3 regions of the Halomonas sp. BMC6 genome follow, and region 3 is predicted to be linked to each of the others. Evidence: predicted binding sites of a transcription regulator. Region 3 holds the regulator's gene; each other region holds the start of a gene.
The links. The regulator sigma-54, encoded in region 3, starts transcription at its own class of promoters, with help from an activator protein. The targets are predictions, from matches to a motif close to TGGCACNNNNNTTGCTNT.

Region 1 (4,794 bases), 2.9 Mb from region 3:
CAGCTCCACCGTGTGCACACCGGGAATGCCGAACAGCGCGCGCACGCCGTAAGTATCGCGCAGCAGGTGGATCAACAGGTCGGCGCAGGTCATTGTCGTTGACTCGTTCATACCAGGCCCCTTAGAAGAAAAACGTGTGGGCCATAAAGGCGATGATCGGCAGCGTAATCGCGGTACGCAGCAGGAATACCACGGCCAGCTCCCAGAACTTGATGGGAATCTTCGACTTGAGCAGCAGCGCACCAATCTCCGACATATAGACCAGCTGCGTCATGGAGAGGCAGGCAATCACGAAGCGGGTCAGCTCGCTTTCAATGTTGGTGGCCAGCACCGCTGGCAAGAACATGTCGGCAAAACCGACGAGTGTCGCAGGGGCGGCCGCCTGGGCTTCAGGAATTCGCAGCAGCTCCAGCACCGGCACCATGGGGTAAGAGAGCCAGGTAAACAGCGGCGTGAACTCGGCCAAAATCAGCGCTACGGTGCCAATCGCAAACACCAGCGGCAGCAGCGTCAGGAAGATATCGATAACGTTAAGCAGCGCCAACCGGGCCAGCTCTTTTGGTCCTGGTGCGCCCGCCGCGCGGCGGGTTGCTTGCAGCAGGCTGTAGCGGAACAGGCCCACGTTTTCGGTGCGCTCTTCGCTTAACTGGCAGCCGACCGGCTCGTAATAGTCATCGGATTTACGCGACAGCGGCGGAATCCGCGAGACGATGACAGCTGCCATCAACCCAGAAACCACTACCGTGAAATAAAACTGTACGAAGAGGTGGTTGATCTCGACAAAGTTTGTTACCAGCAAGCTGAAAGCGATGGAAGCAACGGAGAAGTTGGTCGCGATCACCGAAGCCTCGCGGCCGTTATAGTAGCCCTGCTCGTACTGCTGTGCGGTAATCAAAACGCCTACCGTACCGGAGCCCATCCATGACGCAGTGGCATCAATCGCGCTGCGCCCCGGCAGGTTAAAGATGACCCGGAACGGCTTACGCACCATGGTGCCAATAAACTCCATAAAGCCGAACTCGACCAGAAAAGGCAGTAGCAGCGCGGCAAAGAAAAAGAACGTCAGTAGCACGGGTGCCAGATCATTAAGCATCACTCCGCCCGTGTAAGACGCTGTGACAACTTCGGGGCCGAACTGGAAAAACGTCATGATGACGAAGATCGCACCGAGTATCCGCAGCGCTACCCAAATAGCCCCCACGTCGAACATCTCTTTAAAGTGGCCTTGCTGTGCCCAGCTAGGCTTTGCGAGCTTCACATAGAGCGTCACGATGACGGATAGACACAGCACACATAGTGCAATCGCGGGCAGTGCAGCTCCCAAAAGCGACTGCAGGCCATCGGCCATTAACCCCATGCCGATATTGATCGAATCACCGACTTGAAACGGCACTAGAAAAAGCAGTACGCCCATCAGCGAAGGCAGCAAAAACTTTAGAAGATGTGCTCGGGGGATCAATGAGGACGAAGTGGGTTCTTCCGACTTCGCTTGAGAATAAGACATACGGTTCACCTATTGGATGTGATTATTGGAGGTGGGCTGGCGGCGTCCTGAAGGGAAGCGCGGCTCCCCTTCTTATGTTTTGTCATCTGCGCCTTGTTAGGTCGGCGCTTTTTATGAACACGTGTGTGCTAGGTTTAGGCGTTATGCTTAACGCCCGGCAGTACGCAGAGCATTTCATACAGCAGCGTGGCCCCCATCAGCGCCGTATTACCGCTGGGGTCATAAGGCGGTGATACCTCTACTAAGTCACCACCGACGATGTTCAAGCCAGCGGTGCCCCGCACAATTTCCAAGCCTTGGGCAGAGGTTAGGCCGCCCATTTCCACGGTGCCGGTACCGGGGGCAACGGAGGGGTCTAAGCCATCGATATCAAAGCTGATATACACGGGGATATCGCCCATTTGTTCGCGCACTTCCGCCATCAATGGCGCCAGCGAGCGGTGCCAGCACTCCTCAGCCTGCACCACACGGAAGCCCTGCTCGCGGCACCAGTCGAAATCTTCAGGGGCATAACCGGTCCCGCGCAGGCCAATTTGCACGACCTTGTTATGGGCGAGTAACCCTTCCTCCTGGGCACGGCGGAACGGCGTGCCGTGCGCAATGGGTTCGCCAAACATGTGCTCGTTCACATCCGCGTGGGCATCGATATGAATCAACCCCACCGGACCATGCTTTTTCGCCATGGCACGCAGAATGGGTAGCGTCAGCGTATGCTCGCCGCCCAGGGTTAACGGAATGCAGTCGTGCTTGAGCACGTCGTCATAGAAGGCAGTGATGATGTCGACGCTTTTCGGCAGGTGAAAGGTATTGATGGGCACATCGCCAATATCGGCTACCTGAAGACGCTCGAACGGCGCAGCGCCTGTCGCCATGTTGTAAGGGCGCAACATGCGCGACTCATCGCGAATCTGCCGTGGCCCTAGGCGCGTACCCGGGCGATTCGACGTACCGATATCCATGGGTATACCGATAAACGCCGCATCCAGCCCTTCGGCACTCTCTTGCGTGGGCAGGCGCATCATGGTGGCAGGCCCCGCAAAGCGCGGCATGGTGTTGCCGCCCAGCGGCTGATTAAAGTCCGACATCATTTTCTCCTTGGATTTATTGTGGCCAGCCTGACGGCTGATTTATCTAGCTCATACCGCTCATACACAGGTACTGCACAGACCATGCCAAGTCACCTGCGCTGATAAATAGGTAGGTTTACCGGCTTATCGATGCAAAAATGAATCAATCAACCAATGAAATGATGCAATAGTGAATCACTGAGTCACTTTTGCATCACTCCGTTCATCCAACGATATAAAAGCGGCTGCGGTAGATAAGGAGGACGTATGAGCGAAATCGACAGGCGTGTACTGCAAACCATCATAGAAACCGCCAACGACCACTTCTTCATTGTCAGTGGCGATGGACAGATCTTGGATATTAGCCCCGGTGCTGAGGCGGTGTACGGCGTATCGCGAGAAGAGCTTCTTTCAAGCAGTGTTCAGCAACTGCAGGCGGCCGGCGTTTTAAAGCCCTCCATTACCGTAGAAGTGATGCGCACCCGCCAGCCCGCTCAGCTAATGCAAATCACCGGCACAGGCCGCCGCGTTATAGCAGAAGCCTACCCGGTGTTCGTCAACGGCACGCTAGAGCGCATTATCAGCCGCTCGAGAGACCTCACCGACTTGCAGCTTCTGCAGGACGAGTATGCCCTGCTGCAAAAACGCTTTAGCGAACACTTAAAGCGCAGCCAAGCCGCGCCTGATGCAGAAGAGCAAGCGCTGGATGACGCGCTGGATAACCTACAGGTCAGAAGCCATGTGATGCGCGAAATTGCCCTACTGCTCAAGCGTGTTGCGCCGTCGGATGCCAACGTCCTGATGCTCGGCGAATCCGGCGTCGGCAAGACCGCGTTTGCCAAGCAGCTTCACCGCTGGAGCCAGCGCTGCGACGGCCCCTTTATTGAAGTGAACTGCGCGGCAATCCCGGAAAATCTGTTTGAGTCCGAAATGTTTGGCTATCAGCCCGGCGCCTTCAGCGGTGCAGCCCGACAAGGCAAAGCAGGGCTGTTAGAGCAGGCCGAAGGGGGCACGCTATTTCTGGATGAAATCGGCGAGCTGCCGCTGTTAATGCAAACCAAGCTGCTCAAGGTCATTCAGGATGGCAGCCTGACCCGCCTTGGGGATACGCGCTCTCGTCGGGTCGATTTCCGCTTGGTGGTCGCGACCAATCAGGATTTGGGCAAGCAGGTGGAAGCGGGGCTTTTCCGCCTGGATCTTTATTACCGCCTCAACGTCATTCCCGTCACCCTGCCACCTTTGCGCGAACGACGTGAGGATATTCCCGACCTAGTGGAAGCGTGCCTACAACGGCTGAACCAGCGCTATGGGCGGCAGAAAATCCTCGGTAATCAAGTATGGTCGACGCTCATGGGCAGCGACTGGCCGGGTAATGTTAGGGAGCTGGAAAACTGGCTGGAGAGAGCTTGGCTTTCAAGCCCAACGGATCAAATCGAAGTGCCTGCAACGCAAGCCTATAGCGAACAGCATACCCACAGCTTGGCGAATGTATCTGCCTCACCTTTGGCGGCACCGCTCGCCTCAGGCGAAAGCTTGAAAGAGTACCTAGAGCGGTTAGAGCGGGACGCGCTACAAACGTTGTGTCACACGCTGCCCAGCACCTATGCCATCGCCAAACGGCTGGGTATCAGCCAGTCCAGCGTGGTGCGGCGGTTACAGCGTTATGACATTAAAATCACCCATTAACGCTCCCACACGTCACCCGCCTGCCACATAAGCGTCATTCAACCGCAACATCGCCATCACATGATCCCATTACACGACGCTAAAAGGCGTCGACGAACGCCACTCACGACCAGACAGAGGCCTTGAGCATGAGAGATCATGTCATCTTGATGCAGCAGGGAAACATCGTGCAGGAAGGCACACTTAGCGACCAGACTGACAGCGTAGATACTGCTAACGCTACCAGCAGTATGGCCATGAACTTTCTACCTCTGATAGAGGGCGAACACGGCGCGGTGATTGAGGGTGAAACCTCCTCCCTTCCCGTCGCGCCCAAAGAGGCAGCCGGTGGGTATCTAGGCTTGCGCCCCGGCGCTATTGAATTACACCCAGTATCGGCAACGGGCATGCCCGCTAAAGTGCTCCGCACCGAGCGTTGGGAGGACGACGATACGATGGCGCATGTGGCCGTTGGACCTCATGTGGTGCGCGTTCGTTTGAACGGTCATCAGCCTATCGACAACCAAACGTGCAAGCTTACGTGGGCACCTGCGCTTG
Region 2 (4,794 bases), 2.7 Mb from region 3:
TGGCGCTGCGCAGCTGGTTACGCAGCGCGTTGTTGATACCGATGCGGTCCAGGTCGCGGCGGGACATTTCGCCCAGCGGCTCGTTGGTCAGCGCATCCGCCACCGGCCAGTCACGGCCACGGTTCTCGAGCACCAGCACGAAGCGGCCATCGTCGGTGCGCTGTAGGCGGCCATCCAGCAGCGCCTGCAACCAGTCGCGGGCGCGCTCGTCGTCGCTTTGCAAAATAGTGGTAATGGCTTCGCCTTTATCGCGGTAGGAGTCCACATCCAGCGCGGTCAAAAGCGCGAGTGCGGCTTGGTCATCGGGGGTCGAGGAGCTGCTTTGTGCCTGCGCCGACACGGCGGTGCCGAGTAGCATCAAGCACAGCAGCCCCAAGGAAAGGAAACGCCTCATGGGGTTCTTCCTTTGGTGATCAAATGGGGGAGATAGCGTGCTCCCCTACTGCGCCATTGCGCTGGCGCAGTAGGGGACGGAAGTTACTCGGCGAGCGCTGCTTCGGCTTCTTCTGCTGCGGTGCTGCCACCACAGGAACCGTTCACAACGTTAAAGTTGCCGCACTCCATGGGCTTGCGCCAATCAGAGATCAGGTCACGGGAGCCCGGCAGGTAATCCGACCACGCATCACCGGCCACGGTAGAGGGCGTTTGCCAGACGATATCGAACTGGCCGTTATCCTGAACTTCACCAATCAGCACCGGCTTGGTGATGTGATGGTTAGGCATCATCGCCGCGTAACCGCCGGAGAGGTTCGGTACGGTCACGCCGATAATCGCGTCTTTCACCGTATCCACATCGGTGGTGCCCGCTTTACGCACGGCTTCGGCCCACATGTTGAAGCCAATGTAGTGAGCTTCCATGGGGTCGTTGGTCACCGACATCTCGTCACCAGTGTGCTCAATCCAGGCGTCGATAAAGTCGTAGTTGGCGTCGGTATCAACGCTCATGAAATAGTTCCAGGCGGCTAGGTGGCCCACCAGCGGCGCGGTGTCGATACCGGAAAGCTCCTGCTCACCCACCGAGAAGGCGATGACCGGAATGTCGGCGGCATCAATGCCCTGGTTAGCCAGCTCGCGGTAGAACGGCACGTTGGCGTCGCCGTTAATGGTGGAGATCACGGCAGTAGGCTTGCCCTCTTCACCAAAGCGGCGGATTTCGGAGACGATGTTCTGCCAGTCCGAGTGACCAAACGGCGTGTAGTTGACCATGATGTCTTCTTCCGCCACACCGTGCTCATCTTTCAGGAACGCTTCCAAGATGCGGTTGGTGGTGCGCGGGTAGACGTAGTCGGTGCCGATCAGCGCAAAACGTTCGATACCGACTTCGTTGATCAAATACTCAACGGCAGGGATGGCCTGCTGGTTGGGCGCGGCACCGGTGTAGAAAACGTTCTCAGAGGACTCTTCGCCTTCGTACTGCACCGGGTAGAACAGCAGGCCGTTGAGCTCTTCTACCACCGGCAGCACCGCTTTACGGGAAACGGAGGTCCAGTTGCCGAAGATCACATCCACTTCTTCCTGGGCCAGCAGCTCGCGGGCGCGCTCGGCAAACAGCGGCCAGTTAGACGCGGGGTCGACCACCACGGCTTCTAGCTGACGGCCCAGCAAGCCACCGGCTTCGTTCTGCTGCTCAATAAGCATTTCCACGGTGTCTTTCAGGGTGGATTCACTGATAGCCATGGTGCCAGAGAGCGAGTGCAAAATACCGACTTTGATCGGGTCGTCGTCTTGGGCCACCGCTTGCGCGCTGGTGCCCATCACAGCGGCGGTGATCAGGGCAGTGGCGAAACGGCTAAGGGTGCGTGGGTGTGTCTTGCGCTGCAGTGTGGTCACTTGAACCTCCTTGCGCCCCTTATGGTTGGGGCTCGTGTTTGGGGTACCGCGACCAAGCGTTGTCGTTATTGAGGCGACGGGGCACTTGGTGCGTCCACTCGTGGGTCGCGAGTTACAACTCGTATTCACACGTCGCTATACACACTGCAAGGGGTGCGCCAATGTGGAACAAAGGCCACGATTAAAAATACAATCAAACACTTAGCTGTGTACAAAAAATACCGCTCAGACCACTTAGCACCAAGATGACGCAACGCGGCGGCGCCCATGCACGATTGTTATGCACCACCACGACGCTTTGCACCACGGGCGAAGGTGCACCATAAAAAAAGCGCCCTCGCAGACGCGAGGGCGCTTTCGGGGTCCGCCAATAGTGTTAGTTCACAGCAGCAGCGGCTTTCGTGCGACGTTTTTTGAGCAGCGGCAGGCCAAGCGACAGCACGGCGATGACCAGGAGCGACAGCGAAATCGGCTTGTCGATAAAGGTAGTCCAGTCGCCACCGGAGATCTGCAGCGCCCGGCGCATGGACTCTTCCATGATGTTACCGAGAATCAGCGCAAGGATCAGCGGCGCGGTGGGGAAGCCAAACAGGCGCATGCCCAAGCCCAGCAGACCAAAGCCCAGCAGCAGCAGCAGGTCGAAGACGCTGAAGCTCATGCCGTAAACGCCGATCATGCAGAAGATCAGAATCATCGACAGCAGCAGCGGGCGCGGCAGGTCGAGGATTTTAGCGATCAGCGGGATCAGCGGCAGGTTCAGTACCAGCAGGAAGATGTTGCCGATGTACATACTGGCAATCACGCCCCAAAACACATCCGGACGCTGCTCCAACATCATCGGGCCAGGCGTCACACCCATCACCAGCAGCGCGCCCAACAGGACCGCCGTGGTACCAGAGCCCGGCACACCCAGAGTTAACAACGGCACGAAAGAGCCGGTACAGGCGGCGTTGTTGGCCGCTTCCGGAGCGGCTACGCCCTTGATGTTGCCCTGACCAAAGGTGTCGCCATCTTTCGCCAGGCGCTTCTCCATGCTGTAGCCCAGAAAGGAGCCAATGGTGGCGCCCGCCCCCGGCAGTACGCCGGTAAAGAAGCCCAGTACGGAACTGCGGCTAATGGGGCCCGCAATTTTCTTCACTTCACCGCGGCTCAGCTTCAGCGAGCCAATCACGTTGCGCGGCACCTCTTTACCACCGCCACCACGCAGCAGCATGTAGAACACTTCCGCCAAGGCGAAGATACCCAGCGCCACCACCAGGAAGTCGATGCCGTCGAGCAGTTGAATCGAGTTGAAGGTAAAGCGTTCGGTGCCGGTTTGCGTGTCGATCCCCACAATCGAGATCATCACGCCAATAACCGCCGCAATCAGGCCTTTCACCAGCGACTTATCTGACAACGACACCACCGCCGTCAGGCCCAGTACCATCAGTGCAAAGTACTCTGCGGGGCCAAAGCTCACCGCCACCTTGGAGAGCAGCGGGGCCACCAGCATCAAAAAGACCACCGAGACCGTACCGCCAATGAAGGAGGCGTAGGCGGCAATGGCCAGCGCCTTACCCGCCATGCCCTGCTTGGCCATCGGGTAACCATCGAAGGAGGTCGCTACCGTGCCCGCCACGCCGGGGGCGTTGAGCAGAATGGACGACGTCGATCCGCCGAAGATAGCGCCGTAATAGACCCCGGCCATCAGAATCAACCCAGAGGAGGGCTCCATGGCAAAGGTGATTGGAATCATCAGGGCCAGCGCGCTGATCGGCCCCAGGCCGGGCAGCATGCCGATAATAGTACCCGCAAACACACCGGCGAATACGTAGGCGATATTGATTGGCTCAAGCGCGATGCCAAAGCCGTACATCAGATTGTTTAAGGCATCCATGGGAGTGTCTCTCGTTAAAACCCGCTATAGGTGCATCCGCACGCCATGCTTAGAACGGCAGTACGCCGGTGGGTAGGTAAACATCCATTACCCGCGTCATGGTCAGGTAAAGGGCCAGTACCACACCCAGCGATACCGCTAGGTTGACGCCATGGCGGCGATAGCCGTAATAGGCGGTTAAACCCACACTTAGTAGCGTGGAGGCCAGTACGAAACCCAGCGGCACCAGCAGGAACGCATAGGCGGCAATGGCCAGCGCGGTCACGATGACACGCGCCCAGGGAGTGAACAGCAGCGGCCCGTTAGTGGCCTCATGGTCGATTTCATCAGCCCCAGCAATGGCGCTCGGCTTCTCAAAAAACAGCAGCGCGGCCAGTAGCAGCAGCGATACACCCAGCACTTTGGGGAAGAGGTCTGAATCCACCGGACGCGGCAGAGGAAACGTTGGAATTTGCCAGGCCATGGCCAGATAAGCAGCCGCTACCAGTGCCAGTACGAGCGCTAGCCACTGGTTAACATTTAATCGAGTCATTGGAATTTCTCCGAAGATGCCAACGCAGTTGCGTTAGCCCTCGCGGTAACAGATAGAAGCATCCGGCGGCGCAGAGCCGCCGGCGTATCTCTAACGGGCGCTGGCGCTTACTGGCGCAGCAGGCCCAGGTCGGTCAGCACGCTGCTGAACTGCTCTTGCTGCTCATCCAGGAAGGTGCCGAACGCGTCGCTATCCTGGTAGGCATCGATCCAGCCCAACTGGTCGCTGGCTTCGCGCCATGCGTCGGTTTCGAGCATTTCAGCGAACAAAGTCTCGTAGTACTCGACCGCTTCTTCCGGCATGTCCGGGGCGCCCATCACACCGCGCCAAATATCGAAGGTGTAATCGAAGCCCTGCTCTTTATAGGTCGGCACGTCGGCCAAGCCGCCGCCCAGACGCTCTTCGGAAGAGACGCCCAATGCGCGCAGCTGGCTGCCTTCGCCCAGTTGGCCCACGGCTTCACCGGCTCCGCCGATCACCGCTTCGATATGGCCACCCATCAGGTTGGTCATGGCATCGCCGCCACCGGAGAACGGAATGTAGTTCACCGCAGAGG
Region 3 (4,794 bases):
ATCAGGAGGCCCGTGCCCAGGAGCCTGGGCATGTGTTGGAGAACGCCGAAATTACCCTGTTTGGCGAGACAGGCGCTATCCAGCAGTCGCTGGTCACGCCTCGACTGGTCCATACGCCTCAAACGGCCATGACCGATGTCATGTCGCCGCGCGCGACGCTGTTCGACAGCGAACAGCGGGAGTGGCTGGCCACGGCAGACACCGGCACCTTGAATACCGATTCCCAGGCCCTGACGCTAAGAGGGTCTGCCCGGCTACTGGCTCCCGAAGAGGGCTGGCAGCTCGACACGCAGCAATTAAACTACGATGGCGTGACGCGCCATGCCTGGAGCGATACGCCCGTGCTGTTGCAGCAGCCGCCGCAGCGCATGGAAGCCTCCCGCATGGACGTTTGGCTCGATGACAGCCAAGTCCGCCTGACCAATAACGTGCGCGGCGTCCACCCGCCTGCCACTCGTAACCCTGAGGAGTCGCGATGAACGCCTCTCTCCGCACTGCACTCTTTGCGTTAACCCTACCCCTCGCCACGGCGGCCATGGCACAAAGCCAAGCCCCCATCGAGGTCGAAGCCGACCGCCTGGACCTCGACCAGCGCGCTGGCACCGCTGTTTACTCAGGCAACGTGGACATTCGCCAGGGCGAGATGCAACTGCGCGGCGAACGCGTCGAAATTCAGCGCAACGACTCAGGCGAGCTGTCACGCGCCATTGCCACGGGTGAGCGCGCCTACCTGCGCAATCAGCTCGAAGATCAAGAAACCCCCATGGAGGGCTGGGCGCGTCGTATCGTTTACCATGTCGCCGAACGCCGTGTCGAACTGATCGACCAAGCCGAACTGACACAGCAAGGCGACCGTTTCCAAGGGGGGCGTTTGGAGTACTTCATCGACCAGGAAGTGGTGCAAGCACGCTCCGACGTGAGCGGTAGCGACAACCAGCGCATTCGCATGACTCTTCAGCCCGAACAATAGGGAGCGGCCACGTGGCAGCATCAACCTCTGCAGATTCCGCACCTGTCAAAACGCTCTACGCCCATCACCTAGCGAAGAGCTACAAACGCCGTCGGGTCGTGAAAGATATCAACCTGGAAATCGCTCAGGGTAGCGTCGTCGGCCTGCTGGGGCCCAACGGGGCGGGTAAAACCACGTCGTTTTACATGATCGTTGGACTGGTCAAATCCGATGCCGGTAGCGTCGGTATCGACGACGTCGACCTGACCCATGCGCCCATGCACGAGCGCGCCATGGCCGGGATTGGCTACCTTCCCCAGGAAGCCTCCATTTTCCGCAAGCTCTCGGTGGCCGATAACATCATGGCGATTCTCGAGACGCGCAAAGCGCTGGACCGCAGCGCTCGGGAAGCACGCCTCGAGTCACTGCTCGAAGATTTCCATATTACCCACATTCGCGACAACCTGGGCATGAGCCTCTCAGGGGGCGAGCGCCGCCGAGTGGAGATCGCTCGCTCACTCGCTACCGAGCCCGCATTCATTCTGCTCGACGAGCCGTTTGCCGGGGTCGACCCTATTTCAGTGGGTGAAATCAAAACCATCATTCGCGCACTGAAAAAACGCCACATCGGCGTCTTGATCACTGACCATAACGTGCGCGAAACCCTGGATATTTGTGACATTGCCTACATCGTTGGCGACGGCCATATCATCGCCAGTGGAAACGCCCAGGAGATCCTCAATAACCAGAAGGTTCGTGATGTCTATCTAGGCGCAGACTTCCGCCTCTAAACTCTGGCCTGACCAAACTTTTCTTTTAGTGGCATGCTTATTGCACTTGCACAGAGTCATAACTCGCTCTAGGGTGGAGCTTTCTGATTAACGAGTGGTTCTCAGATGGTCATGAAAGCTTCTCTCCAATTGCGTATCGGCACACAGCTGACCATGACACCTCAGCTGCAGCAGGCCATTGCCCTGCTACAGCTCTCAACGCTGGACCTCCGTCAAGAAATTCAGCAAGCGCTGGACGCTAACCCCATGCTCGAACAAGAGGATGAGTTTGGCGAACAGGCTGTTAGCGAGCCTCAAGAGGCCGAGTGGTCGGACAGCATTCCCAACGAACTCTCCGTAGACAGCGACTGGTCGGACACCTACCAAGACATGGGCAGCTTGGGCGGTAGCAGCGAAGGACCCGACTTCGAGCGCCAAGCCGCAGGCCAAAGCCTTCATGGCCATCTGTTATGGCAATTGGCCATGACTGACTTCTCTCCCCGCGACTATGCCATTGCCGAAAGCCTGATCGATGCACTGGATGCCAACGGCTATCTCACTCAACCGCTCAACGACATCCGCGAAGGCCTCAAGGCGCAAGGCCACGACAGCCTGAGCCAGCGTGAAGTAGAAAACACCCTGTTGCGCTTACAACAGTTCGAGCCCACCGGCGTGTTTGCCCGCGACCTGCGCGAGTGCCTGATGCTTCAGCTGGCCGCGCTGCCTGAAGACACCCCGCTATTGATGCCCGCAAAACGCTTGGTGCGTCAGTTTCTCGAAGCCTTGGGCAAAGACGATTTACGGCTACTCAAGCGCCGCCTGAGCCTGGATGACGAGCAGTTGGACGACGTCATCCGTTTAATTCGCAGCCTTGACCCACGCCCAGGCAGCGCCTACGGCGTGACCGACGACAGCTATATTACGCCCGATTTGGTCGTGCGCCATGACAACGAGGGCTGGCACTTAGAGCTCAACCCGGAGGCGCTGCCGCGCCTGCGTATCCAGCCCGATTACGCCAGTTTGATCAAACGCGCCGACAAGAGCCAAGACAACCAGTTCTTGAAAGAGCACCTCCAAGAAGCTCGCTGGCTGATCAAAAGCCTTTCCAGCCGTAATGACACGCTTCTGCGAGTAGGTCGTGAAATCATCGCCCGCCAGATCGGCTTTCTAGAGCACGGCGAAGAGGCCATGAAACCGCTGATCCTGGCCGACATCGCCGAGGCCGTGGAGATGCACGAGTCCACGATCTCCCGTGTGACGACGCAGAAATTCATACATACGCCACGAGGCGTGTTCGAGTTGAAGTACTTCTTCTCGAGCCAAGTCAGCAGCCACGATGGCGGCGATAGCCACTCCAGCACCGCCATTCGTGCACGGATCAAAAAACTGATACAAGAGGAGCCGTCGGGTAAACCGCTCTCCGATAGTCGCCTGGTGACCCTCCTTGAGGAGGGAGGCATCAGCGTTGCCCGGCGTACGGTAGCGAAATATCGCGAGTCAATGGGTATTCCCTCGTCCAGTGAGCGCCGCCGTTTACGTTAGTTAAACGGTAGGGCATGACAAACTCGACGCAGGGGCTTTGCAATAGCGCAAAAAGGGTTACAATCGAAGTACAGCCCGATGGATAAGGAGCACGTCAATGCAAGTAAACATCACTGGTCATCACGTTGAACTGACTGACGCCTTGCGTGACTACGTTAACGAAAAGCTGGAACGCGTCGAACGCCACTACGACAACATCACCACGGTGCAAGTGACCTTATCTGTCGAGAAGGAACGCCAGCAGGCAGCCTGTACGCTGCATGCCGCCGGTGCCGACCTTCATGCCGAAGCCCTCGATAACGACATGTATGCCGCTATCGATGCGCTCGCAGACAAAATCGATCGTCAACTCGTTAAACACAAGGAAAAAGCACAAGCTCGCGCCCAGGGCGCAGGCGTGCGTTAACTCAATGACGTTGGAAACCATCCTCCCCCCGGAGCGCGTGCTCTACGACGTGCCCGGGGGCAGCAAAAAACGGGTGCTGGAGTTTTTCAGCACCTTCATCGCCCAAAACACACCCAGCCTCGATAGCCAAGAAGTGTTTAGCCGCCTGATTGGACGCGAGCGTCTCGGCAGCACGGGAATTGGCAACGGCGTTGCCATCCCCCACGCACGTAGCCCGCACTGTAGCTCGCCCATCGCCGGCTTTTTGAAACTTGCCGAGCCGGTCGATTTCGATGCCATCGATGGCGACCCCGTCGATCTAGTGTTCGTGTTGCTCGTACCCGAAGAGGCGGACGACACGCATCTCGCTCTGCTTGGGCAAGTCGCGACGATCATGAACGATGCGAATACCCGTCAACAGTTACGCAAAGCCAGCAGTCAAAAAGAGTTATTGACCCTAATGACGGCCAAGATACGCGAACAGGCCGCGTAAGATACTCACACGTCCATCACTGTTTATTTCCTACGCTCATACGCCAAGAGAGACGCTATGCAACTGGTGATCATTAGCGGCCGTTCGGGGTCCGGTAAATCTATCGCCTTACAAGCGCTGGAGGATCTTGGCTATTATGCGATCGATAACTTACCTGCCATGCTGCTGGGCTCGCTGATCGATGAGCTGCGCGCTCAAGGCGAACGCACCCGTATTGCCGTTAGCATCGATGCGCGCAACCTCCCCATCGCGCTGGAGCGTCTGCCAGCGCTGTTGGAAGAGCTACGCCAGCGAGACATTCGTTTTCAGGTGATCTATCTAACCACGGACGCACGCATTCTGCTGGAGCGCTACTCCGCCACTCGTCGTCGCCACCCCCTCACTCGCGACAGCGAAATGACGCTGGAAGAGGCGATCAACAAAGAGGAGGAGACGCTACATGAAATACGCGATCTCGCCGATTTATTGATCGATACGTCTCGGCTCTCCGTCCACGATTTGCGCCGCCGCATTACCGATCAAGTGGCCCACCAGCGCCAGCATCAGCTCACGCTCACCTTTGAGTCCTTCGGCTATAAACGCGGCGTTCCGCTGGATGCGGATTTGGTCTTCGACGTACGCTGTCTGCCCAACCCATACTGGGACCCTACCCTTC

Region 1: a site for sigma-54 is predicted at 2,662-2,679, ahead of speB (agmatinase). Genes of this name have one in related genera too.
Region 2: a site for sigma-54 is predicted at 1,974-1,991, ahead of urtA (urea ABC transporter substrate-binding protein). Genes of this name have one in related genera too.

Annotation. Positions count from the first base shown of each region.
Region 1 covers NZ_CAXNSH010000001.1:284,976-289,769, forward strand. The annotation lists gene AB6K10_RS01325 (5-guanidino-2-oxopentanoate decarboxylase) at 1-111, opposite strand, end outside; gene AB6K10_RS01330 (YjiH family protein) at 122-1,504, opposite strand; gene speB (agmatinase) at 1,639-2,589, opposite strand; gene AB6K10_RS01340 (sigma 54-interacting transcriptional regulator) at 2,839-4,257, shown strand; gene AB6K10_RS01345 (hypothetical protein) at 4,386-4,794, shown strand, end outside.
Region 2 covers NZ_CAXNSH010000001.1:496,852-501,645, forward strand. The annotation lists gene urtB (urea ABC transporter permease subunit UrtB) at 1-394, opposite strand, end outside; gene urtA (urea ABC transporter substrate-binding protein) at 478-1,830, opposite strand; gene AB6K10_RS02275 (tripartite tricarboxylate transporter permease) at 2,207-3,706, opposite strand; gene AB6K10_RS02280 (tripartite tricarboxylate transporter TctB family protein) at 3,756-4,238, opposite strand; gene AB6K10_RS02285 (tripartite tricarboxylate transporter substrate binding protein) at 4,346-4,794, opposite strand, start outside.
Region 3 covers NZ_CAXNSH010000001.1:3,219,746-3,224,539, forward strand. The annotation lists gene lptC (LPS export ABC transporter periplasmic protein LptC) at 1-479, shown strand, start outside; gene lptA (lipopolysaccharide transport periplasmic protein LptA) at 476-970, shown strand; gene lptB (LPS export ABC transporter ATP-binding protein) at 982-1,740, shown strand; gene AB6K10_RS15780 (RNA polymerase factor sigma-54) at 1,846-3,261, shown strand; gene raiA (ribosome-associated translation inhibitor RaiA) at 3,359-3,667, shown strand; gene ptsN (PTS IIA-like nitrogen regulatory protein PtsN) at 3,672-4,139, shown strand; gene rapZ (RNase adapter RapZ) at 4,197-4,794, shown strand, end outside.